Regions from separate parts of the Amycolatopsis sp. NPDC004625 genome, predicted to be linked through region 1. Evidence: riboswitches for the same ligand, from Rfam matches in the RefSeq annotation. Region 1 holds a riboswitch; the other holds the start of a gene.

The links. Region 1 has a riboswitch for thiamine pyrophosphate ahead of thiO (glycine oxidase ThiO). Riboswitches for the same ligand answer to the same signal wherever they lie in the genome.
Region 2: it holds a riboswitch for thiamine pyrophosphate, as region 1 does, so the genes downstream of both, ABZW17_RS42830 (thiamine ABC transporter substrate-binding protein) here and thiO (glycine oxidase ThiO) in region 1, are expected to answer to the same signal.

The regions. Positions count from the first base shown of each region.
Region 1 covers NZ_JBEXKX010000050.1:29,241-40,366, reverse strand. Annotated here, with positions in the region: gene ABZW17_RS38490 (NADP-dependent oxidoreductase) at 1-139, shown strand, start outside; gene ABZW17_RS38485 (phosphatidylinositol-specific phospholipase C domain-containing protein) at 136-1,146, opposite strand; gene thiD (bifunctional hydroxymethylpyrimidine kinase/phosphomethylpyrimidine kinase) at 1,252-2,079, shown strand; gene ABZW17_RS38475 (ion transporter) at 2,139-2,942, shown strand; gene ABZW17_RS38470 (MarR family transcriptional regulator) at 2,939-3,364, opposite strand; gene ABZW17_RS38465 (thiazole synthase) at 3,448-4,206, opposite strand; gene thiS (sulfur carrier protein ThiS) at 4,208-4,408, opposite strand; gene thiO (glycine oxidase ThiO) at 4,408-5,481, opposite strand; TPP riboswitch at 5,475-5,580, opposite strand; gene thiE (thiamine phosphate synthase) at 5,612-6,271, shown strand; gene ABZW17_RS38445 (hypothetical protein) at 6,273-6,995, opposite strand; gene ABZW17_RS38440 (threonine/serine dehydratase) at 7,143-8,093, shown strand; gene ABZW17_RS38435 (MFS transporter) at 8,090-9,622, opposite strand; gene ABZW17_RS38430 (GntR family transcriptional regulator) at 9,667-10,422, opposite strand; gene ABZW17_RS38425 (SIS domain-containing protein) at 10,571-11,126, shown strand, end outside.
Region 2 covers NZ_JBEXKX010000072.1:991-12,116, reverse strand. Annotated here, with positions in the region: gene ABZW17_RS42875 (HAMP domain-containing sensor histidine kinase) at 1-1,149, opposite strand, end outside; gene ABZW17_RS42870 (response regulator transcription factor) at 1,146-1,862, opposite strand; gene ABZW17_RS42865 (sigma-E factor regulatory protein RseB domain-containing protein) at 2,011-3,108, shown strand; gene ABZW17_RS42860 (ABC transporter ATP-binding protein) at 3,105-4,091, shown strand; gene ABZW17_RS42855 (ABC transporter permease subunit) at 4,088-4,966, shown strand; gene ABZW17_RS42850 (roadblock/LC7 domain-containing protein) at 4,974-5,513, opposite strand; gene ABZW17_RS42845 (hypothetical protein) at 5,510-5,884, opposite strand; gene ABZW17_RS42840 (ABC transporter ATP-binding protein) at 5,916-6,968, opposite strand; gene ABZW17_RS42835 (iron ABC transporter permease) at 6,968-8,533, opposite strand; gene ABZW17_RS42830 (thiamine ABC transporter substrate-binding protein) at 8,578-9,621, opposite strand; TPP riboswitch at 9,644-9,753, opposite strand; gene ABZW17_RS42825 (4a-hydroxytetrahydrobiopterin dehydratase) at 9,786-10,070, shown strand; gene ABZW17_RS42820 (hypothetical protein) at 10,441-10,770, opposite strand; gene ABZW17_RS42815 (hypothetical protein) at 10,773-11,126, opposite strand, start outside.

The DNA.
Region 1 (11,126 bases):
GACCGGCCTCGTCGAGCTGATCGAGGCCGGCCGGCTCAAGGTCCGCGTCGAACGGACCTTCCCGCTGGAGGACGTCGCCGAGGCGCACGAGCTGGGTGAATCGGGCCGGGTCTCCGGCAAGCTCGTGCTGACCGTCTAACCCCGCGCGAGCACCTGGGGCAGCACCGTCGTCAACCCGGTCCAGTCCGACGTGACCACCGACGCGTGCTGCTTCGCCAGGTCGGCGACGCGCTGGTTGGCCTGGTCGACCGTGGGGTTGTGGGCGTCGATGGCCGGAGCGACGTTCTGGCCGTCGGTCATCACGACGTAGTAGTGGTTGGCGTCGTACCACCACGGCCCGGTCTGGGTCACCCACGCGTTCGCGTCGCCGTCGAACACCACGAACCACGGCTTGAGGTCGGCGGTGTACTTGTCCCGCGGGTCACCGCCGGCCGCGCCGTGCACGGTCGGGAAGATGTTCGCGTCGCCGAGCTTGCCCGCGTTCTTCAGGCCGACCAGGTACCGCGCGTATTCGACGTCGGTGTGCAGCGTGTCGGTCGGGTTCCCCTCCTCGACCGTGCCCGGGATGATCTCGGTGATCACCCGCCCCCGCAGCGCGTCCACGGACGGCCAGTTGTCCGCCGTGGCCGCGTCGTCGAGCGTGGCGTAGCTCCCGAGCAGCTCGGCCGGGCGGAACGCGACGCTGCCGAGGTGCGCGCGGAACGTGGCGTCCAGCTCGTCCGGGCCCAGGCCGGTGTTGTCCGAGAAGCCGGTCTTCATCTCGATCTTGAGCGTGATCGGCGTGTGCCCGGGGTGGGCGGCCAGCCAGATCCGGATGTCGTCGAGGCAGTACTCGAGGTTCTTGTTCTTGCCGCCGCTGTACAGCTGCGCCGCCGAGGTCGCCGCGACGCAGTTGTTGTTGTTCCCCAACGGGTTCGAGTGGCTGACCTTCCACTCGTGGGTGAAGAAGTCCGGCCAGACGTCGAGCTCGATCAGCGACGAACCGGCGTCGAGCGCCTGGGCGAGGTAGCCGTAGGCCGCCGGGTCGTAGGTGTTGTGCACGCCGACCGTGGTGACGTGGGAAAGCTTGGGACTGTCGGCGTTGGCGGCGGTCGCTCCGGAGAGCGTGAGCGCGGCCGCGAGGAGTGCCACCGAGAAGAGCTTCATCCAGGCTCCTTCGAACGTGAGTAACGTTCACAATGTCTCACCGTGGTTGACTGTTGATGAAGCAAAAGAGGCTGATTGGCCTAGACCAGAAGTCGGGAAACCACCATGACGACGAGCCTTCCGACCGCGTTGACCATCGCCGGCTCGGACTCCGGCGGCGCCGCGGGACTCCAGGCGGACCTGCGCACGTTCCTGACCTGCGGCGTGCACGGCCTGGTCGCGGTCACGGCCGTCACCGTGCAGAACACCCTGGGCGTGCACGACCGCGCCGACCTGCCGCCGCACATCGTGGCCGGGCAGATCGAGGCCGTGGCGGCGGACATGGGCGTCGGCGCGGCCAAGACCGGCATGCTGGCTTCGGCCGAGATCATCCACGCCGTCGCGGCCGCGTGCGACCAGGCGGGGATCGGCCGGGACGAGGAGATCCCGTTCGTCGTCGACCCGGTGGCGGCGTCGATGCACGGCCACCCGCTGTTCGACGAAGCCGGCCTGCACGCCCTGCGCGACGAGCTGCTGCCGCGCGCCACGGTGCTCACCCCGAACCTGGACGAGGTCCGGCTGCTGACCGGGATGACCGTGACCGACCGCGAGGGCATGCACACCGCGGCCGTCGTGCTGCACCGGATGGGCCCGCGGTACGTCCTGGTCAAGAGCGGCCACCTGCAGGCCGACCCGGAGTGCGTGGACCTGCTGTTCGACGGCTCGACGTTCGTGGAGCTCCCGGGCAAGCGCTACTCGACGCCGCACACGCACGGCGCGGGCGACACGATGGCCTCGGCGCTGACCGCGGGCCTGGCCAAGGGCATGTCCGTGGTCGAGGCGGCCCGCTACGGCAAGTGGTTCGTCTCGCACGCGGTCGAGCACGCGTACCCGATGGGCGCGAAGGTCGGCCCGGTCTCGGCCTTCTGGCGGCTGGCTCCCGAGGAGCGCTGAGCACTCGGCCCGTTACCATCCCTGCGTTTACTGATCCTTGACCAACGCAGGGGGCGGCCTTGACCGGACGCGAGCGCGTGGCGAAGGTCCTCGAAGACCGCCGCTTCCAGAACTTCATCATCGCCGTCATCGTCTTCAACGCCGTCACCCTCGGCATGGAGACGTCGACGTCCCTGATGGACGGCTACGGCGGCCTGCTGCACGCCCTGGACCACGTCGCGCTGGGCATCTTCGTCGCCGAGCTGCTGGCGAAGTTCTACGCCTACCGCGGCGCCTTCTTCCGCGACCACTGGAACATCTTCGACCTGCTGGTGGTCGGCATCGCGGTGATCCCGGCGACCGGGCCGTTCGCCGTGCTGCGATCGCTGCGGGTGCTGCGTGTCCTGCGGCTGATCTCGGTCGTGCCGTCGATGCGGAAGGTCGTCTCGGGGCTGCTCGCCGCGATTCCCGGCATGGCGTCGATCGCCGCGCTGCTCGGGCTGATCATCTTCGTGGCCGGGGTGATGGCGACGAAGCTCTTCGGCACCATCGACCCCGGCGACTTCGGCGACCTCGGCACGTCGCTGTTCACGCTGTTCCAGGTGATGACCGGCGAGGCGTGGCCGGACATCGCGAAGACGATCATGGAGCAGGCGCCGATGGCCTGGATCTTCTTCGTCGTCTACATCCTGGTGTCCAGCTTCGCGGTGCTGAACCTCTTCATCGCCGTCGTGGTCAGCGGCATGGAGGACGAGCTGCGCCAGGACATCCGCGAGGAAGAGGCGAAGCAGGCCGAAGCGCAGGCCGCCGCCAACCAGGAGATCCTCGACGAGCTCCGCGCCCTGCGCGCGGAGCTGGCCGAACTGCGGCAGCGGGCGGCTTAGTCGTCCGCGATCAGGGCTTCGAGGGCCGGGATCGCCGCCGTCAGGGCTTCGCGGTGCTCGGGCGAGAGCCGGTCGAGCCGGCGGTTCAGCTCCTGGACGCGCGTCGACCGGACGCCGGAGACGAGCCGCTCGCCCTCTTCGGTCGCCTTCGCCAGCCACGCCCGGCGGTCGACCGGGTCGGACTCCCGGCTGACGTACCCGGCTTCGACCAGGGACGCGATGATCCGCGACATCGTCGCCGCGGCCACGCCCTCCTTGGCGGCGAGGTCACCGAGCCGGAGCTGGCCCGCGTGCACCAGCGTCGCCAGCGCCGAGATGGCGCCGTGGCCCGGCCCCGGCACACCGGCCTGCCGCAGCGACCGGGAAAGCCTGCCGACGGCGAGGTACAACCTGCCCGAGGTGTCCTGAACCGATGTCGTCACGGCTGGCTCCTTCTGCCCTGTGCGCCGGAAATGCCGTCCACCTTACGGGCTCCCGGTGCACACTCGGCGTTAAGGCGCGGTGTTCACCGAGGCGGACTCGAAGCTTGCGCCCAGAAGCGCTGCGGCACGCGCCCGGCTTCGCGGGCCAGCCGCCCGGCGACGACGCCCGCCCGCATCGCCGCGGCCATCCGCTCGGGGTCGGCGGCCCGGGTGACCGCCGTGGACAGCAGGACCGCGGCGCAGCCGAGCTCCATCGCCAGCGTCGCGTCCGACGCCGTGCCGATTCCGGCGTCCAGGATGACCGGGACACCCGCCCGCGCGACGATCAGCTCGATGTTGTGCGGATTCCGGATGCCGAGGCCGGTGCCGATCGGCGCGCCCAGTGGCATCACCGCGGCGCAGCCGGCCTCCTCCAGGCGCAGCGCGAGCACCGGGTCGTCGTTCGTGTAGGCGAACACGGTGAACCCGTCGGCGGCCAGCCGCTCGGCGGCGTCGAGGGTTTCGAACGGGTCCGGCAGCAGCGTCCGGTCGTCCGCGTGCACCTCGAGCTTGACCAGATCGGTTTCCAGGGCCTCGCGGGCGAGCTGCGCGGTGAGCACCGCTTCGGCGGCCGTCCGGCAGCCCGCGGTGTTCGGCAGCAACTCGATGCCGAGCCGCTTGAGGAGTTCGAGGACGCCGGAGCCGCCCTCGGCGTCGGCGCGGCGCATGGCGACGGTGGTCAGCTCGGTGCCGGACGCCACCAGCGCGCGTTCCAGCACGGCGAGGTTGGCCGCGCCGCCGGTGCCGATGATCAGCCGGGACGTCAGCTTGGTGGTGCCGATGACCAGCGGTTCTGCGTCCACGTCAGCCTCCCTGGACCGCGGTGAGCACGTCGAAGACCGCGCCCTTGGGCACAGCCGTGGTGGCCCAGTCGGCGCGCCGGACGACGACGCCGTCGACCGCGACGGCGATCCCGGGCCGCTGCCCGCCGGTGGCGTCGAGGACGTCGGCGACGGTGGCGCCGTCCGGGAACGCCGTCCACTCGCCGTTGAGCTTGATCTCCATCACACGTGCTCCTTCTGGTGCAGGCGGGCGGGGGACGCGGCCGCGGTGCCGTCCGGCGGCTCGTCCCCCTCGAGCCAGGCGACCACGGCGTCCGCGGTCACCGGGGCCATCAGCAGGCCGTTGCGGTGGTGCCCGGTCGCGGCAAAAACCCGGCCGTCCAGGGCGCCGAGGTACGGCAGCGCGTCCCGGCTACCGGCCCGCAGGCCGGCGGCGGTCTCGGTGAGCTCGTACTCGGTGATCGCGGGGAAGACGCGTTCGGCACCTTCGAGCAGCTCGCGCACGCCGCGGGCGGTGACGGCCTGGTCGAAGCCGGCTTCGTACTGGGTGGCGCCGAGGACGAGCTCCTGGTCACCGCGCGGCACGAGGTAGATCGGGCGGCCTTCGACGACGGCCCGGACGGTGTGCGCGGGCGGCGGCAGGCAGCCACGTCTGGGCCGGAGCCGGAGGATTTCGCCCTTGAGCGGCCGGACGGCGCCGGCGAGCAGCGGGTGCAGCCGCCCGGTCCAGGCACCCGCGGCGAGCACGACGGCTTCGGCGTCCGGGAGTTCTTCGACGCGCTCCCGCCGGAAGTCGACTCGGTGGCTGACGCAGGCCGCGTACAGCGCGTCGAGCAGTTTCCGGTTGTCCACGGCCAGGTCGCCGGGGACGTGGAGTCCACTTCGGACGGACCCGAGGCCGGGTTCGAGCCGCTTGGCTTCGCGGCCGGTGAGGCGCTCGGCGGTGCGACCGAGGGCGTGCAGGTGGCCGGCGAGGATGTCGAGGTGGCCGGCGTCGGCGCTGTCGAAGGCGACGACGAGCGTGCCGTGCCCGGCCAGACCGGGGTCCAGGCCCGCCCTTTGCAGGTCACGTGCGAAATCCGGCCAGCGCTTGAGCGATTCTTCGCCGAGGCGGAGGACGTCCTCCTCGCCCGGCCACGCCTCCGTGACGGGCGCGAGCATGCCGCCGGCCAGCCAGGACGCGCCGCCGCGGACGGGCTCGGGGTCGTAAAGGGTGACCCGGTGGTTGTTCGCGGCCGCACGCCACGCCGCGGACAGGCCGATCACGCCGCCGCCCACCACTGCCAGGTTCGTCATGGAATCACGCTCCCTGCGCCGGCATGACCCGGATCAGGTTCCACGGTCGGAGCGGCAGCTCCCTCTCAGCCCGTGCCTCGGGCTCCCGTGCGGACACCCTCACCCTAACGCGCGATGTACGGTCGCCGCTATGCCCGCCCTCTCCGGTGACAAGATCCGCGCCCGCCTCAACTCGGCGCGCCTGTACCTCTGCACGGACGCCCGCACTTCGCGCGGGGACCTGGCGGCCTTCGCCGACGCGGCCCTCGCCGGGGGAGTCGACATCGTCCAGCTGCGCGACAAGACCGGCGCCCTGGAGGCGGCCGGCGAGATCGCGGCGCTGGAGGTGCTGGCGGAGGCGTGCGCCCGCCACGGCGCCCTGCTGTCGGTGAACGACCGGGCCGACGTGGCCCTCGCGGTCGGTGCCGACGTGCTGCACCTGGGCCAGGACGACATCCCGGTCCCCCTGGCCCGCCGCATCCTGGGCGACGACGTGGTGATCGGCCGTTCGACGCACTCGCTCGACCAGGCCCTCGCCGCGGCCGCGGAACCCGGCGTCGACTACTTCTGCACGGGCCCGTGCTGGCCGACCCCGACCAAGCCGGGCCGCCCGGCACCCGGCCTGGACCTGGTGCGCGCAACGGCGGCCTGGGCCCCGGACCGGCCGTGGTTCGCCATCGGCGGCATCGACGAGCCACGGCTCGGCGAGGTCCTCGACGCGGGCGCGTCCCGGATCGTGGTGGTCCGGGCGATCACCGAGGCCGAAGACCCCGAGGCCGCGGCCCGCGAACTGCGAGCCGCGCTGGCCTGAGTCACGGGGTCGGCGTCGCCGCGGCGCCCTTGCTGGTCGGCGGGGTTGCCGTGGTGGCCGGGGCCGAGGTCGACGGCTGTTCGGTCGTCGTGCTCGGGGTGGTCGACGGCGTCTGGGACGACGTCGTCGGCGGGGTCGAAGGTGCCGTCGGCGTAGTCTCCGTCGGGGACACCTGGGTGTCGTTCGTCGAGGTCGGCGGGGTGGTCGACGGGGTCCTGTCCTCGTGGCCGGGGCTGCCGCCGAAGATCTTGCCGACGCTCGCACCCGTGCCGCCCGCCACCTTGCCGCCCGTGGCCGCGTCCACCCCCACCATCGACAGGATCGCCACCGCGAACGCCGCCAGGCTGGTGCCGATGATCAACGGCCAGCGCAGCTTCCGCAGCCGCGCGGACAGCCCGGGCGCCGTCGAGGGCCGCTCAAGCTGGACCGTCGGCTGCTCGGTGATGTCCACGGCGGGCCCGCGCCGCCGGATCCCCGACGTCGCCAGCTGACGCGCCCGAAGCGCCGCCGCGCGGGTGCGCTCCAGCGAGCGCAGGTACAGCTCACTGCCCACCGTCGACACCACGCTCGCCACGCCGGCGCCGATCACCGTGCCCGCGACGCCCAGTGTCGAGCCCAGCAGGGCCGCGGTCACCGCCGCCAAAGCCGCCGCCAGCACCTGCGCGATCCGCAGGCCCGGCTTCTGTTCCTTCTCCTCCGGAGCCGCTACTTTCTCCTCGCTCATGATCCCGATCTAGGTAGTCCGTGTTCTCCCCTGTCCAACGATTGAGGCGCGCGAGTGACTCCCCTCGTTGCCACGACGTGAGGAGGACCACTCCATCTGTCCACAGTAGACACTCCGCTTCGAACACTTTCTTGACATACTCGGCACATGGAACTGGTGACGATCTCTGACATCGAGGCCGCCGCGAAGCGCGTCGAAGGTGTCGCCGTGCGCACGCCCCTGCTGCTCCAGACCTGGGATCCCCGCGGAACCCTGTGGCTCAAACCCGAAAACCTGCAACCCGTCGGGGCGTTCAAGGTGCGCGGCGCGTTCAACGCCATCGCCGGCCTGGACGACGCGGCCCGCGCCCGCGGCGTCATCGCGTACTCGAGTGGCAACCACGCGCAGGCAGTCGCGTACGCCGCGCAGCGGTACGGCGTGCCCGCGGTGATCGTCGTGCCGGACGTCGCACCGCGGATCAAGGTCGAGGCCACCCGCGGCTACGGCGCCGAGGTGATCGAGGTGCCGATCGGCGAACACGAGGGCAAAGCGCGCGAACTGGCCGTCGAACGCGGGCTGACCCTCGTCCCGCCCTTCGACCACGCGGCCATCATCGCCGGGCAGGGCACGGCGGGCCTGGAGATCGCCGAGGACCTGCCGGACGTCGACGTCGTGCTGGTGCCGATCAGCGGCGGCGGGCTGGCGGCCGGCGTCGGCACCGCGATCCGGGCGCGCTGCCCGCGGGCGCGCGTGATCGGCGTCGAGCCCGCGCTGGCCGCGGACGTCGCCGACAGCCTCCGGCGGGGCGAGCTGGTCCGGTGGCCGCAGGCCGACCGCGCCCGCACGATCGCCGACGGCCTTCGCTCCCAGCCGTCCGAGCTGACCTTCGCCCACCTGCGGGAAGTCGTGGACCAGATGGTCACGGTCTCCGAGGACGAAATCCGCGACGCCGTCCGCGTCCTCGCCCGCAAGGCCCGGCTGGTCGCCGAGCCCAGCGGCGCGGTGACGATGGCGGCGTACCTGTCCCACGCCGACGAGCTGCCGGCGGGCAAGACGGTCGTGCTCGTCTCGGGCGGCAACGCCGACCCGGCGCTGTTCGCCGAGATCCTCGCGGGCTAGGAGCCGGCGACCGGGGTCCCGCCGCCGCGGATGTGCGTCGGCGGGCCCTCGACGCCGCAGTGGTAGCACTCGCCCAGGTGGGGGCACTCGTCGTCGGGCTTGGCGTCCGACGTCGTCGACGGGGGCGCCAGGACGCCGTTGTGGATGCCCAGCGCGATCAGGCCGCCCGCGATGGCCAGGGCCGCGCAGATGACCAGCGCCGTCCGCCAGCCCGCCGTCAGCGCGACCGGGTCCGCGTACGCCTCGCCGGTCAGCCCGGCCGCCGCCGGCAGCACCGCCACCGCCAGCAGACCGCCCGAGCGGGCGATGGCGTTGTTGACGCCGGACGCGACACCGGCGTAGCGGTCCGGGGCCGCGGCGAGCACCGTCGCGGTCACCGGGGCCACCACCGTCGCCAGGCCGAGGCCGAACACCGCGACCGCGGGCAGCACCGTGCCGAGGTAGGACGCGCCGGGCGCGATCCGCAGCATCAGCAGCATCCCGATGCCGACCACGATCGGCCCGACCACCAGCTGCGTCCGCGGGCCGATGCGCTGCGCGAGCGCGCCGGAGCGGCCGGAGAGCAGCAGCATGATCACCGTCAGCGGCAGCCCGGCCAGCCCGGACGCCGTCGGCGAGTAGCCGAGCGACACCTGCAGCTGCATGACCAGCAGCATCATCACGCCGCCGAGGGCCGCGTAGACGACGAACGTCAGCGCGTTCGAGAGCGTGAACGTGCGGTCGCGGAACAGCGACGGCGGCACGAGCGGCTCGCGCGAGCGGTGCTGGACGAAGACGAACGCGGCCAGCCCCGCGATCCCCACCAGGCCCGCGACCAGCACGATCGGGTCGCCGATGCCGCGGGCGGGCGCCTCCACCAGCGCGCCGGTCACCCCGGCGAGGCCGACGGCGCCGAGCGCGGCGGCGCCGAAGTCCGGGTGTCCGGTGGCGTCCGGGTCCCGGGATTCCGGGACGAACCGGCGCGCCATCAGCACCACGGCCACCGCGATCGGCACGTTGATCAGGAACGCCAGCCGCCACGACCACACCTGCACGAGGAAGCCGCCGAGCAGCGGCCCGGCGGCGGCCGCGATGCCGCCGAGGCCCGACCAGGCGCCGATCGCGCGGGCGCGGGCGTCGTGCGCGAAGGACGCCTGGAGGATCGCGAGCGACCCGGGCGTCAGGAGCGCGCCGCCGATGCCCTGCAGGATCCGGGTCGCGACGAGCATCTCGGTGGACTGCGCCGCGGCGCACAGCCCGGAGGCGACACCGAACCAGACGACGCCGACCAGGTACATCCGGCGCCGGCCGTACCGGTCGCCGAGCGAACCCGCGACCAGGATGAGCGCGGCGAGGGCCAGCATGTAGCCGTCGAGGATCCACTGGAGCCCGGCGACGGAGGCGCCGAGTTCGGCGCCGATGCGGGGCAGGGCGACGTTGACGATCGTGCCGTCGAGCATCGCCATGCCGGACCCGAGGATGGTGGTGGCCAGCAGGCCGCGGGCGGCACCGGTCCCCCAGCGGATCCCGGTGTCTTCGGTGGCAGTCACCCGGTCAACTTCACAGTGACCGGGGACCCCCGTCAACCGCGCCCCTACGGCAGCAGCGTCGTCACGAACTTGTAGCGGTCGCCGCGGTAGACCGAGCGGGCGAACTCGACCGGCTTGCCGTCGGTGGCGAACGAGTGCCGGGTCAGCATCAGCACCGGCATGCCGACGTCGGCGCCGAGCATCTCCGCTTCCTGCGGGCCCGCCAGCGACGTCTCGATCGTTTCTTCCGCGCGTTCGAGTTCGACGCCGTAGTGCTCGCGTAGAACGGCGTACAACGAACCGCCGGCGGAGACGTGCTTGCGCAGCCCGCGGAACCGGCCGAGCGGGAGGTGCGTCGTCTCGAGCGCCATCGGCTGCGAGTCCGCCAGTCGAAGTCGTCGAAGACGAAGGATTTTCGCACCGGTGCGGATTCCGAGCAGCTTCGCGAGATCGCCCTCGACCGGCAGTTCCTCGACTTCCAGCAGTTTCGACGACGGCTTCAGGCCCTGCTTGCGCATGTCCTCGGTGTAGGAGGACAGCTGCAGCCGCTGGGCGAGCTTCGGCTCGGCCGCGAAGGTGCCTTTGCCCTGCACACGGTGCAGGCGGCCCTCGGCGGTCAGGTCGGCCAGCGCCTGGCGCACGGTGGTGCGGGAGACCGTGAACTCCCCGGCGAGCGCGCGTTCGGTCGGGATCGGCGACCCCGGCGGCAGCACGTCCAGGAGATCGAGGAGGTGCTGTTTCAACGCCCAGTACTTGGGCTCGCGCTGCCCGCGCATCCCGGCGACGGCCCCAGCCTCGCCCGTGGTGGTGGTCTCCAACATGCCCGGCTCCCTATGCCTTCCCTCATCGCACGCCACGTCCCCGTAAGAAACGTACCCTTTTCCCCAAACGCGCCGCCCCTATAACATTGGTCTAGACCTGACCGACGCCGCCTGAGTCCGGTACATAATGCCGGAGGTGGAGAGGAAAATGATGACCGAACAACGGCCCGGCGAGCACATGGCCGCGGAGATCGCCCAGCAGCCGGACGTCCTGGCCGGACTGGTGGCGCGTCAGGCGGAAATCGCCGAAGTGGCGGAAAAGATCTCACAACGCCCGCCGCGGTTCGCTTTGCTCGCCGCGCGTGGATCGAGCGACCACGCAGCGTTGTATGCGAAGTACCTGATCGAGGTACTGCTCGGCCTTCCGGCCGGTCTGGTTTCCCCGTCGACCGCCACGCTGTACGGCGCGCGACCGGATCTGCGGGACGTGCTGTTCGTCACGGTGAGCCAGAGCGGCGGCTCGCCCGACCTGATCGAGGTCACCGAAACGGCGCGGCGCCAGGGCGCGCTGACGGTGTCGGTGACCAACACGCCGGACTCGCCGCTGCGGGCGGCGTCCGAACTCGGTGTCGACATCGGCGCGGGCGTCGAGAAGGCCGTCGCGGCGACCAAGACGTACTCCGCGACGCTGATGGCGCTCTACCTGCTGATCGACGCGGTGCGCGGCGGCAGGGCGGCCGACGCCGAGAAGATCGGCGAGCTGG
Region 2 (11,126 bases), on a different contig from region 1:
GAACCGGTCGAACACCTTCTCGCGGTGCTCCGGGGCGATCCCCGGGCCGTCGTCGTCGACCACCACCCGCACCGAGGCCCGCGACGCCAGCACCGACACCACGATCTGCCCGCGCGCGTAGCGGCACGCGTTGCGCAGCAGGTTGTCCAGCACCAGCTCCACCTCCGCGTGCGCCGACGACGCCCACGCCTGCGCGACCGCGGTGCTCACCCGTGTCTCGGGCGCCCCCGACGGCAGCCGGGCCACCGCCGACCGGACCTCGCTCACCAGCTCGACCGGGGCGGCCGGCGGCACCTCGCCCGCGTCCGAGCGGGCCAGGGACAACAGCCCGTCCAGCAGGGACGACAGCCGTTCGGCCTCCGTCAAGATGTCCGACAACGTCTCCTGGGCCAGCTCCGGATCCGGGTTGGTCACGGCCACCTCGGCCTGCACCCGGATCGACGCGACCGGCGACCGCAGCTCGTGCGCCGCGTCGCCGGTGAACCGCCGGAGCCGCTCGGCCGCCTGCTCCTGCCGTTCCAGCAGCGCGTTGAACTCCTCGGCCAGCGCGCGCAGCTCGTCGTGGGAGTCCGGCAGGGCCAGCCGCGCCCCCGGCGGCAGCGAGCGCACCGAACCCCGCATGCGCGCGACCGGGCGCAGCGACAGGCGCACCACCAGCCACGTCGCGAAGCCCGCCACCAGCGCGCCGACCGAGGCGACGACTACCAGCCACACGCCGCCGTAGTGCACCGCGGCCGCGAAGCCGACCAGGCCGGCGCCCGCCACGACCAGGCGTTGCGCCCCGTCCGGTGCGGTCACCACCGTGCCCAGGTAGCGCGCGCCGTCGCGCTGGACCGGCTGGCCCGCCTTGAGCGTCGAAACATCGGACGGAACAAGCCCCGTCGGGGTGCCGCCGTCCACCGGGGTGCCCGCGATGTCCAGCACCCGCAGCGTCACCGGGGCCGCGCCGGACAGCGGGCGGCCCGCGCTCACCTCGGCGCCGGCCGGGCCGAGGGCGCCGGACAGCTCGCGGTCGACCGAGCCGATGAGCAGCGGCGAGAGGTTCGCCGCGGCCAGTGCCGCCAGCCCGAGCAGGCAGGCGAGGGTGATCGTCGCCGCCAGCACGGTGATCCGGGCCTGCAGGGACCGGCCCCGCCACCAGGACGTCACGGGGTGATGACCTCGTCGAGCTGCGCGTCGGAGGCCAGGTAGCCGTGCCCGCGCACGGTCCGCAGCAACGCGCCCGCGCCGACCGCGTCCAGCTTGCGCCGCACGTACCCGACATAGACCTCGACGAGGTTGCGCGTCACGGCCTGCTCCTCGCCCCACACCGCGCGCAGCAGCTCGTCCTTCGTCACGACCGTGCCCGCCCGCCCGACCAGCACCTCGAGCAGCGCGAACTCCCGCGGGCTCAGCCCGACCTCCTCGCCGTTCCAGTGCACCTGCCGCAGCCCGCGGTCGACGGCCAGCGCGCCGAGCCGCAGCGTGCCGCGGCCCGCTTCCGGTCCGGCCCGGCGCAGCACCGCGCGGACCTGCGCGACCAGGACCACGAAGGAGAACGGCTTGACGAGGTAGCCGTCGGCGCCGAGGTCGAGGCCGTCGGCCTGGTCGATCTCGCCGTCCTTGGCCGAGACGAGCAGCACCGGGGTGGTGACGCCGTCCTTGCGCAGCCGCTCCAGCACGCGGTAGCCGGACAGGCCCGGCAGCATGATGTCGAGCAGGACGACGTCGAACGAACCCGTGCCCGCCAGCTGCAGGCCGGTGGGGCCGTCCGCGGCGGTGACCACGTCCATCCCCTCCGCGCGCAGCCCGCGCTGCAGCGCCTTCCGCACGCCCGGCTCGTCGTCGACCACCAGCACCCGAGGTTTCACGAGACTCATCATGGCCGGTTTTCGCAGGTCGCGTGTCGGTTCTCAGCGCGATCTCAGCCTGGGAGGGAGAACCTTCAGGGGTATCTCAGCCTCGAGAGGGAAGCGTCGTGGCCAGGGAGCCGGGCACACTCGAGCCCGGGAACACCACAGGGAGAGACGCATGAAACCGAAGACGAAGGGCATCACCGCCGCGATCGTCGGCACGGCGCTCGGCGCCGGCGGGCTCGCGTTCGTCGCGATGCCGGCCAGTGCCGACGACAAGCCGGCGCTGCCGCAGGTGAGCGCCGAGGACCTGGTGCAGTCGGTGGTCAAGGCGAAGCCGGGGGCGTTCGACGGCACGGTGAAGGTCAGCAACGACCTGGGCCTGCCCGCGGTGGGGAACGCGGTGCCGGGCGCCCAGGCGCTGAGCATGGATTCGGCGCACATCTTCAGCGACGGCGCGGGCAAGAGCCGGCTCGCCGTCACGCAGGGGGCCAGCCAGGAGACCGTCGTCCACGACGGCACGACCGTCTGGGACTACAGCTCCAAGACGAACACCGCGACGAAGGTGACCATCCCGGCCGACGTGGCCAAGCAGAAGGGCGCGGGCAGCGAGAAGACGCCCGACCCGCTGACCGCGTCGACCGAGTTGCTCGCGAAGGTCCGCGAGAGCAGCACGGTGTCCGTCGACGGCACGGCGACGGTCGCCGGCCGCCCGGCCTACGAGCTGGTCCTGACGCCGAAGCCGACCGAGCGGACGCTGCTGCGCGAGATCCGCGTCGCCGTCGACTCGCAGACGCGGATGCCGCTGCGGGTGTCGGTGCTGAGCAACGGCACGGCCACCCCGGCGCTGCAGGTCGCGTTCAGCGAGATCGAGTTCACCCAGCAGCCGGCCGACCTCTTCACCTTCACCCCGCCGAAGGGCGCCAAGGTGCAGGAGAAGACGCCGCAGGTCGACCAGCAGACCAAGGACCGGGCCGAGCAGGCCAAGCAGGACGTCAAGGTCGTCGGCGACGGCTGGGACACCGTCGTCACCGGCAAGGTCCCGGCGGACGCGCTGAACGCGGCGCCGAAGCAGTCCGGCCGCGAAGGCCGTGAGGGCCGCAACGCCGACCCGAAGGCGCTGCTCGAGCGGTTCGCCAAGAAGGTCAGCGGCACGTGGGGCAGCGGCTACCTCGTCACCACGAAGGTGGGCAGCGCGGTGCTGACCGACGACGGCCGCTTCGCCGCCGGTGCGGTGCCGGAGCAGGTCCTGTACGAAGCGCTGGGTCAGAAGTGACCAGCACGGCTGTCGAGTCCGGGGCGGACGTCTCTTCGGAGGCGTCCGCCCCGGCGGTCCCGCTCGCCGCGCGGACCCGGGGCCTGCGCAAGGTGTACGGCAGCACGGTCGCGGTGGACCACGTCGACCTCGACATCCCGCAGGGCGCGGTCGTCGGGATGCTCGGGCCCAACGGCTCGGGCAAGACGACCACGATCCGGATGCTGCTCGGCCTGGTCCGGCCGACCGAGGGTGAGGTCGAGCTGCTCGGCCGCCCGATGCCGGACGCGGCCGCGCACGCGCTGCCGGACGTCGGCGCGCTGGTCGAGGGGCCGGGATTTCACCCGTTCCTGTCCGGGCGTGACAACCTGCTGCGCTTCGCCGCGGCGGAACCGCGGCTGTCGTCGGCCGGGATTTCGTCCGCGGTGGACACCGCGCTGGAGCGCGTCGGGCTGACCGGCGCCGCACGTCGGCGGTACAAGGGGTACTCGCTCGGCATGAAGCAGCGGCTGGGGCTCGCTTCGGCGTTGCTGGTGCCGCGGAAGATGGTCGTGCTCGACGAGCCGACCAACGGCCTCGACCCTGCGGGTACCAGGGAGATCCGCAGGATCGTCGCCGAGCTGCACGCCGAGGGCGTCACCGTGCTGGTGTCGTCGCACCTGCTGGCCGAGGTCGAGGCGACCTGCACGCACGTGGCCGTGCTGCAGAGCGGGAACGTCGTCGCGCAGGGCGAGCTCGCGGAGCTGCTGGAGTCCGGGAACGCGGCCCTGCTGGTCCGCACGCCGGACGCGGAAAAGGCGGTGGAAGTGCTGCGGGAAAACCGGATCGGCGCCCGGCTCACGCCGGACGGCGTCCGGGCCGACCTCACCGCGGCCGAGGCGCCGCGGGTGCTGCAGGTCCTGGTGGGCGCGGGGGTCGCGGTCCACGAGGCGACGCGGGCCCGCACCGGCCTGGAAGACCTGTTCGCGCGGCTGACCGAATCCACCGGGGAGGGATCGGAATGACGGCGGTTCTCGACGCACCGGCGGCCCGCACGGGCCACGACACGGTGCCGCTGCCCCGGCTGCTGGCCGCGGAGCTGCGCTGGATCTTCCGGCGGCCGCGGACGCTCGCCGTCCTCGGCCTGCTCGCGCTGATCCCGGTGGTGATCGGCATCGGCCTGACGCTGGTCAGCGACCCGGCGGACAACGGCGGCGGCCCGGACAACGGCGGCGGGGCGCTGCTGGCGTCCGCGGTCAACAACGCGTTCGTGCTGCCCATCGCCGCGATCGTGATGTCGCTGGCGCTGCTGCTGCCGCTGGCCTCGGCCATGGCGGGTGCGGACGCGATCGCGGGCGAGACCGCGCACGGCACGCTGCGCGGCTGGCTGATCGCCCCGGTCGGCCGCGGCCGGCTGCTGGCCGTGAAGGCGTTCGGCGTCGCGACCGTGTCGGTGGCCGCGGTGCTGGCGATGTGCGTGACGGGCGTGGTGACCGGGCTGATCATCAACGGCACGGATTCGCTGTTCACGCTGTCGGGCACGACGCTGTCCCTCGGCGGCGCGCTGGCGCGGATCCTGCTGGTGGCGGGCTGGGTGGTGCTCCAGCTGTGGGCGGTCGGCGCGGTGGCGCTGGCGATCTCCAGCTGGACCGAGCACCCGATGCTGGTGGTGGCGTCCGTGCTGGCGGCGGACATCGTGTTCACCATCCTCGGGTTCCTCAGCTCGCTGAACTGGCTGCACCCGTTCCTGCTCACGCAGAACTGGTCGCTGGCCCCGGCGGAGGTGCTGCAGGACCCGATGGGCACGCAGATGCTCGGCGAAGGAGCCCTGCGGGCCGTCTGCTACACCGTCATCGGGCTTTCGCTGGCCTACGCGCGGCTTTCCACGCGCGACGGCTGAGGTTCCGTCACGCCGGCCACGGCGGGTGCTCCTCGTGGCCGGCGGACGGCGAGACGTCGCGCAGCGCACGCACCCGGTGTTCGGCGACCGCCTGCTGGAACAGCGCCAGCGCCTGCCGCGCGGCCACGTTGAACAGGCCCATCGTGGTGTCCCGTTCGCCGAGCACGACCAGCAGGATCCCGGACTGCACCGGGAAGACGCCGATGTGGCCGGACTCGCCTTCGAACACCGCCGCCCGCGGCGCGCCGACGCCGGCCTGCTTGGTGAACTGAATGGCCAGCCCGACCGATGTGGCCGCCATCGCCGCGACGCTGTCGACCTCGACGTCCCGGGTGTCGCTGCAGACCACGAGCCCGTCGCGGCTGGCCGCCAGCAGGCCCTTGACGTTGGTCCAGTCGATCCGGCCCCGGATGTCGCGCAGCGCCTCGTTCGCCGCGGCCGCGTCGGCCGGGGAAACCGTCGACGCCATCCTCCGTACCTCCGGCAGGACCGGCGTGCTCCCGCGCTTGGGCAGCGGCACGGCTCCTCCCGCGTGCGCTTCGCTCATACGACCAAGTCGGCTTCGATGCGCTTCAGCTGGAGCCGCGCCATGGCGAGGTTCGCCCGTTCCCGGTCCAGCACCAGGTACAGGAACAGCGTCGCGGTGTCCCGTTTGGACGGATCCATCAGCCGGATCAGGTGGTACTGGCGGCGCAGGGTGATCAGGATGTCCTCGATGTCGTCGTTGAGCTGCAGCGCGGCCATCACCCGCAGCTTCGAGCGCACGACCTCGGTGTTGCCGGCGGCGGCGACGTCCAGGTCCAGCCAGTCACCGCCACCCAGCGAACCCAGCGACATCCCGCTGTCGTAGTCGACCACCGCGGCGCCCACGGCACCGGTGATGGTCATCGCTTCCTTCAACGCCGTGTCGATGTTCATGCAGGAGCGCTCCTCGTTGATCAGCGTTCGGTCACTTTAGGCCGGGATCAGCAGGAGAACATGGCCCGTTCGGAGTAATACCGACCAGGGCGACGCCGTCCGCGTCGAGCTGCAGCCGCACCGCGTCCCCGGCCCGCAGGTCCGAAGTGGCCGGCGCGACGGCGTCCACAGTGGAGTTTTCCAGCCGGACCACCAGCCGCACGTGCTCGCGGCGGTGCACCGCCGCCACGACCTCGCCGGGCACGCCCTCGGCGGCCACCCGCAGCGCGTGGGGCCGCAGCCCGAGCCGCACCGGGCCGTCGCCGGCGTCCGGCAGCACGACGTCGCCCAGCGCGGTGCGCACCTGCCCGGCCTCGGCGACACCGTCGGCGAACGTCGTGACGCCGAGGAAGCGCGCCACGTCGTCGCCGGCCGGGTTGCGCCACACCCGCCGGACCGCGCCCTCCTGCCGGACCTCGCCGGTGTCGAGCACCGCGACCCGGTCGGCGAGGGTGAACGCCTCCTCCTGGTCGTGCGTGACCAGGAGGGTGGTGATCTTGCTGCGGCGCAGCAGGTCGGCCAGGTCGATGGCCAGCTGTTCGCGCAGCCCGGCGTCCAACCCGGACAGCGGCTCGTCGAGCAGCAGCAGCCGCGGCTTCGGCGCCAGCGCCCTGGCCAGCGCCACCCGCTGCGCCTGGCCGCCGGACAGCTCGGTCACCCGCCGCTTCTCGAACCCGGACAGGCCGACGAGCGCCAAGAGCTCGGCGACCCTCGGCGTCCACTCCGCCCGCGGGACGCCGTGCATCCGCAGGCCGAACGCGATGTTCGCGGCGACGTCGCGGTGGCCGAACAGCTGGCCGTCCTGGAACACCAGCCCGAAGCCGCGCCGGTGCACCGGCACCGCGCCGAGGTCCTCGCCGTCCCAGCTCACCGAACCGCGCGCCGAGGGCTCCAGCCCGGTGATCGCGCGCAGCAGCGTCGACTTGCCCGAGCCCGACGGGCCGAGCAGCGCCAGCACCTCGCCGTCGGCGATGTCCAGCCGGACGTCGCGGACCGCCGCGAACGATCCGTAGCGGACGGTCAGGTCCCGCACCGACAACGCCATCAGAACTCCCCCACCCGGCCGCGCGCGGCCCCGAGCCGGTCGATCAGGGCGACCGCCAGCACCGTCACGAGCATCAGCAGCGCGCACGCCGCGTACGCCATCTGGTTGTTCAGCTCCCCCGGGCGCGCCATCAGCGTCGCGACCGCGACCGGCAGCGTCGGCGCCGTCGGCCGGGCGAGGAAGCTGGTCGCGCCGAACTCGCCGAGCGCCACGACGAACCCGAACCCGGCCGCGGCGACCAGCGGCCGCAGGGTCAGCGGCAGGTCGATCTCCCGCCAGACGCGCAGCGGGCTCGCGCCGAGCGTCGACGCGGCCTGCCGCAGCCGGACGTCGACCGAGCGCAGCACCGGCAGCACCATCCGGACGATCAGCGGGATGATCACCAGCGCCTGGGCCAGCGGCACCAGGTACGGCGACGTCCGGAGGTCGCCGGGCAGCGCGTCGAGCGTGACGAGGTAGCCGAAGCCGACGGTGACCGCGGAGACCCCGAGCGGCAGCATCAGCACCGCGTCCATCGTCTCGCCCAGCCCGCGCGCGGCTTTGGCCGGCGAGCGCCGCAGGGCCACGAGGACGACGGACGCGAGCACGCCGACGACCATCGCGAGCAGCGTCGCGTCGATCGCCACCTTCAGCGAGTTGAGCGCGGCGTCCCAGCCGGACACCTGCAGGGCGCCCTTCTCGCCGGTGGTCGTGAGGGCCCGGTAGCCGGCCAGGCTCCAGCCGTCCTCTGTGGACAGGGATTCGGCGAGCAGCGCGACGATCGGCGTCACCAGGAAAACCAGGACGGCACCCGCGGCGCCGACGACCCACCACTCGCCGCCTTCCGGGCGGCGGGCGCGGAGCGAGCCGATGCGGGCGGCGCTTTCCTTGCGCCGCCGGGCAAGTCCGCCGAGGACCAGCGCGGCGACCACGGCCGCGAACTGGATCAGCGAAAGGGCCGCCGCTCCCGAGAGGTCCAGGAGGTCCACCGTCCGCAGGTAGATCTCGGTCTCCAAGGTCCGGTAGCGGGCGCCGCCGAGGATCAGGACGACGCCGAAACTGGTGGCGCAGAACAGGAACACCACGGCCGCGGCGGACGCGATCGCCGGCGCCAGCGCGGGCAGCGTCACCGACCGGAAGGCCCGCCACGGCGAGGCACCGAGCGCGCGGGCGGCGTCGGTCGTCCGCGCGTCCAGCCTCGCCCACAGCCCGGCGACGGTCCGCGCGACGACGGCGACGTTGAAGAAGGCGTTGGCCAGCACGATCGGCAGCACGCCGCCGTCCGGCCACAGGGCGCGGAACGCCAGCCCGACCACGACCGTCGGCAGCACGAACGGCACGAGCACCAGCGTCCGCACCAGGCCGACGCCGGGCAGCCGGCCGCGGGCCAGCAGGAACGCCACCGGCAGCCCGGCCACCACCGCGACGGCCGTCGACGCGGCCGCGCTCCCGACGGTGAAGCCGGCCAGCTGCCAGGTCCGCGGATCGCCGAGGACAGCGCCGAGGCCGCCCGCGGCGAACCCGCGGCCGACGATCGCCAGCACCGGCCAGGCGAAGAAGACCACCAGGAAGCCGATGGGGGCCAGGCCCAGCAGCGCCAGGCCGAGCCCGCGGGCCGTCCGCGGCGGGGTTACTGCTGCAGGAGCGTGCGCCATTCGCCGATCCACTTCTCGCGGCCCGCCTGCACCTGGTCCGCGGGCAGCGTCTGCGGCTTCTGCGGCAGCGGCGCGACCTGCGCCCAGCCCGCGGGCAGGTCGACGCCCTGGCGGGCCGGGTAGACGTACATGGTGGCGGCGACCGTCGCCTGGAACTGCTGGGAGAGCAGGAAGTCGACGACCTTGTGCGCGTTGTCGGCCTGCTTGCCGCCCGCCAGCACGCCGGCGTACTCGACCTGCCGGTAGCAGGTGTCGAGCAGCGCCTTGGTGCGCGGCTTCCCGTCGTCGCCGACCTCGGCGGCCGGCGACGACGCGTACGAGACGACGATCGGCCGCGGGCCCTTGCCGGACGAGCCGGAGAACTGCTTGGTGTAGGCCTCTTCCCAGCCGCTGACCACCTTGACGCCGTTGGCCTTCAGCTTCGTCCAGTAGTCCTTCCAGCCGGCTTCGCCGTACTTCGCGATGGTGCCGAGGAGGAAGGCCAGGCCGGGGGACGCCGTCGCCGGGTCCTCGGCGACCAGCAGGTCCTTGTACTTCGGGTCGGCCAGATCGTCGTAGGTCGACGGCGCCGGGATCCCCTTGGCGGTGAAGTAGTTCGTGTCGACGTTGACGCAGACGTCGCCGACGTCGACCGCGGACAGCCGGTGTTCCGGGTCGACGGCGTAGCGCTGCGGCCCGCGGTCGGCCTCGGGGCTGGTGTAGGGCTCGAAGACGCCCTCGCTGAGCGCGCGCGAGGCGAAGGTGGAGTCGACGCCGTACGCGACGTCGCCGATCGGGTTGGCCTTCGTCAGCACGAGCTTGTTGGTCAGCGAACCGGCGTCACCCTGCTTGAGCACGGAGATCTTGATGCCCGACTGCTTCTGGAAGGCGTCGAGCACCTCCTGCGGCGCCAGGAAGGAGTCGTGCGTCACGAGGGTGACGGTGGGCGTCTGCTGCGTGCCGCCGGATCCGTCCGACAGCGAGCACCCCGCGGCGACCACGCCGACGACGGCAACGGCCGTCGCAGCCCTGCGTTTCATCTACCCTCCTGCACTTCGCCGGACGAGGAGGGGGAAGCCCTCCCTTCGCCGGCATGATCCGTTTCAGGTGCGAACGGTCGCGGATTACCCGCCTCTCAGCCCGGCACCCGCCGGACTCCCGTGGCAACCGTGCAGCGTAGTCCAGGACGCAGGACCATGGAGACATGACGGAAATCTTGAGCGGCTCAGAGGCCGATCTTCGCCTGGGCACCGGCTGGACCCGGGCCGGCGCGGTGATCTCCCGCGAGGTGGAACTGGCGAGCTTCCCCCAGGCGATCGAGGTGGTGGACCGCGTCGCGGAGCTCGCCGAGGCCGCCGACCACCACCCGGACATCGACATCCGCTGGCGGACGCTGACGTTCCGGCTTTCGACGCATTCGGCAGGCGGCTTGACGGCGAAGGACTTCGACCTGGCGGCGGAGATCGACGCGGTGCTCGCCGCTTTGTGACCTCGGTTACGCTGAGTGCACTTTTGCCCGCCTTCGACGTCTCTCGGTTACCGGAACCTTCGGGAAGGAGACGAGATGACCCAGGCAATCGTGGTCGGCACGGCAGCGTTCGCAACGATGGTGGCAGCGGCCGGCGGGGTGCTCTGGTTCACCGCCCGCACCCGCCGTCACTCGGACGGCTGAGAGTTCGATCACAGCTGTTAACGCGGGCCATGATCAGCGCGCTGTTCGGAGCGGAAGCATCGGTTCGCCCGTAGGGAAACGCCCATGAACACCGCCCTCACCACCGCTCAGCGCACCTGGATCAACGCCCTCGCCCCGGCGGTGGTGCTGATCGCGATCGCCCTGCTGGGCCTGCTCGGCTAGGTCGTCAGAGGACGATCTGCCCGGCCGGCGGGAACCCGGCCGGCGGCTTGTCTTCGACGGTCCAGTACTCGAGACACGACAGCCGCCCGGCTTCGACGAAGACGATGAGCCCGCCGCCGGGGGCGTCGGCTTCGACCGCGACCGAGTTTTCGATCGGTGCCGGCGGCGTGGCTTCGTCGACCGCGAGGTCGATCGTCGGGCAGCCGCAGGCACAGCCGCCGGTCACCCGGGCCGTGGGCGCCTGCGCCCGCAGTTCCGCGGCCCCGGGGAAGTCCGCCGCGAGCAGCGTGTCCAGGGTCGTCCGTTCCTCCGGCGTCAGCGGGCGGGAGGCCACGATCAGTACCGGGGCATGTTCGGGATGGCCTTTTCCGCGACTTCGATGAGCGCGAGCACCTTCGGCACATCGGCCGCCACGTCCTCGGCGGTCATCGCGGGCGTCTCCGACGACCGGTAGGCGATCTCGTTGCGCCGGGCCCGCATCCGGTTGAAGGGCCGCAGGAGCGACCCCAGCGGCGGATCCAGCTGGGCGAGGACAGCCTCGTAGACGGTCACGTGGCCACCCCGGCTCGTCACCCGCAGCCCCTGGTTCTGCAGAACGGCCGCCAGCGCCCGGCGCGCACTGTCGTAGGCCAGCGTGTAGGCACCTTCCGGATCGGTGTCCTGCAGCTGCCGCGCCGAAGCGAGGTGGGT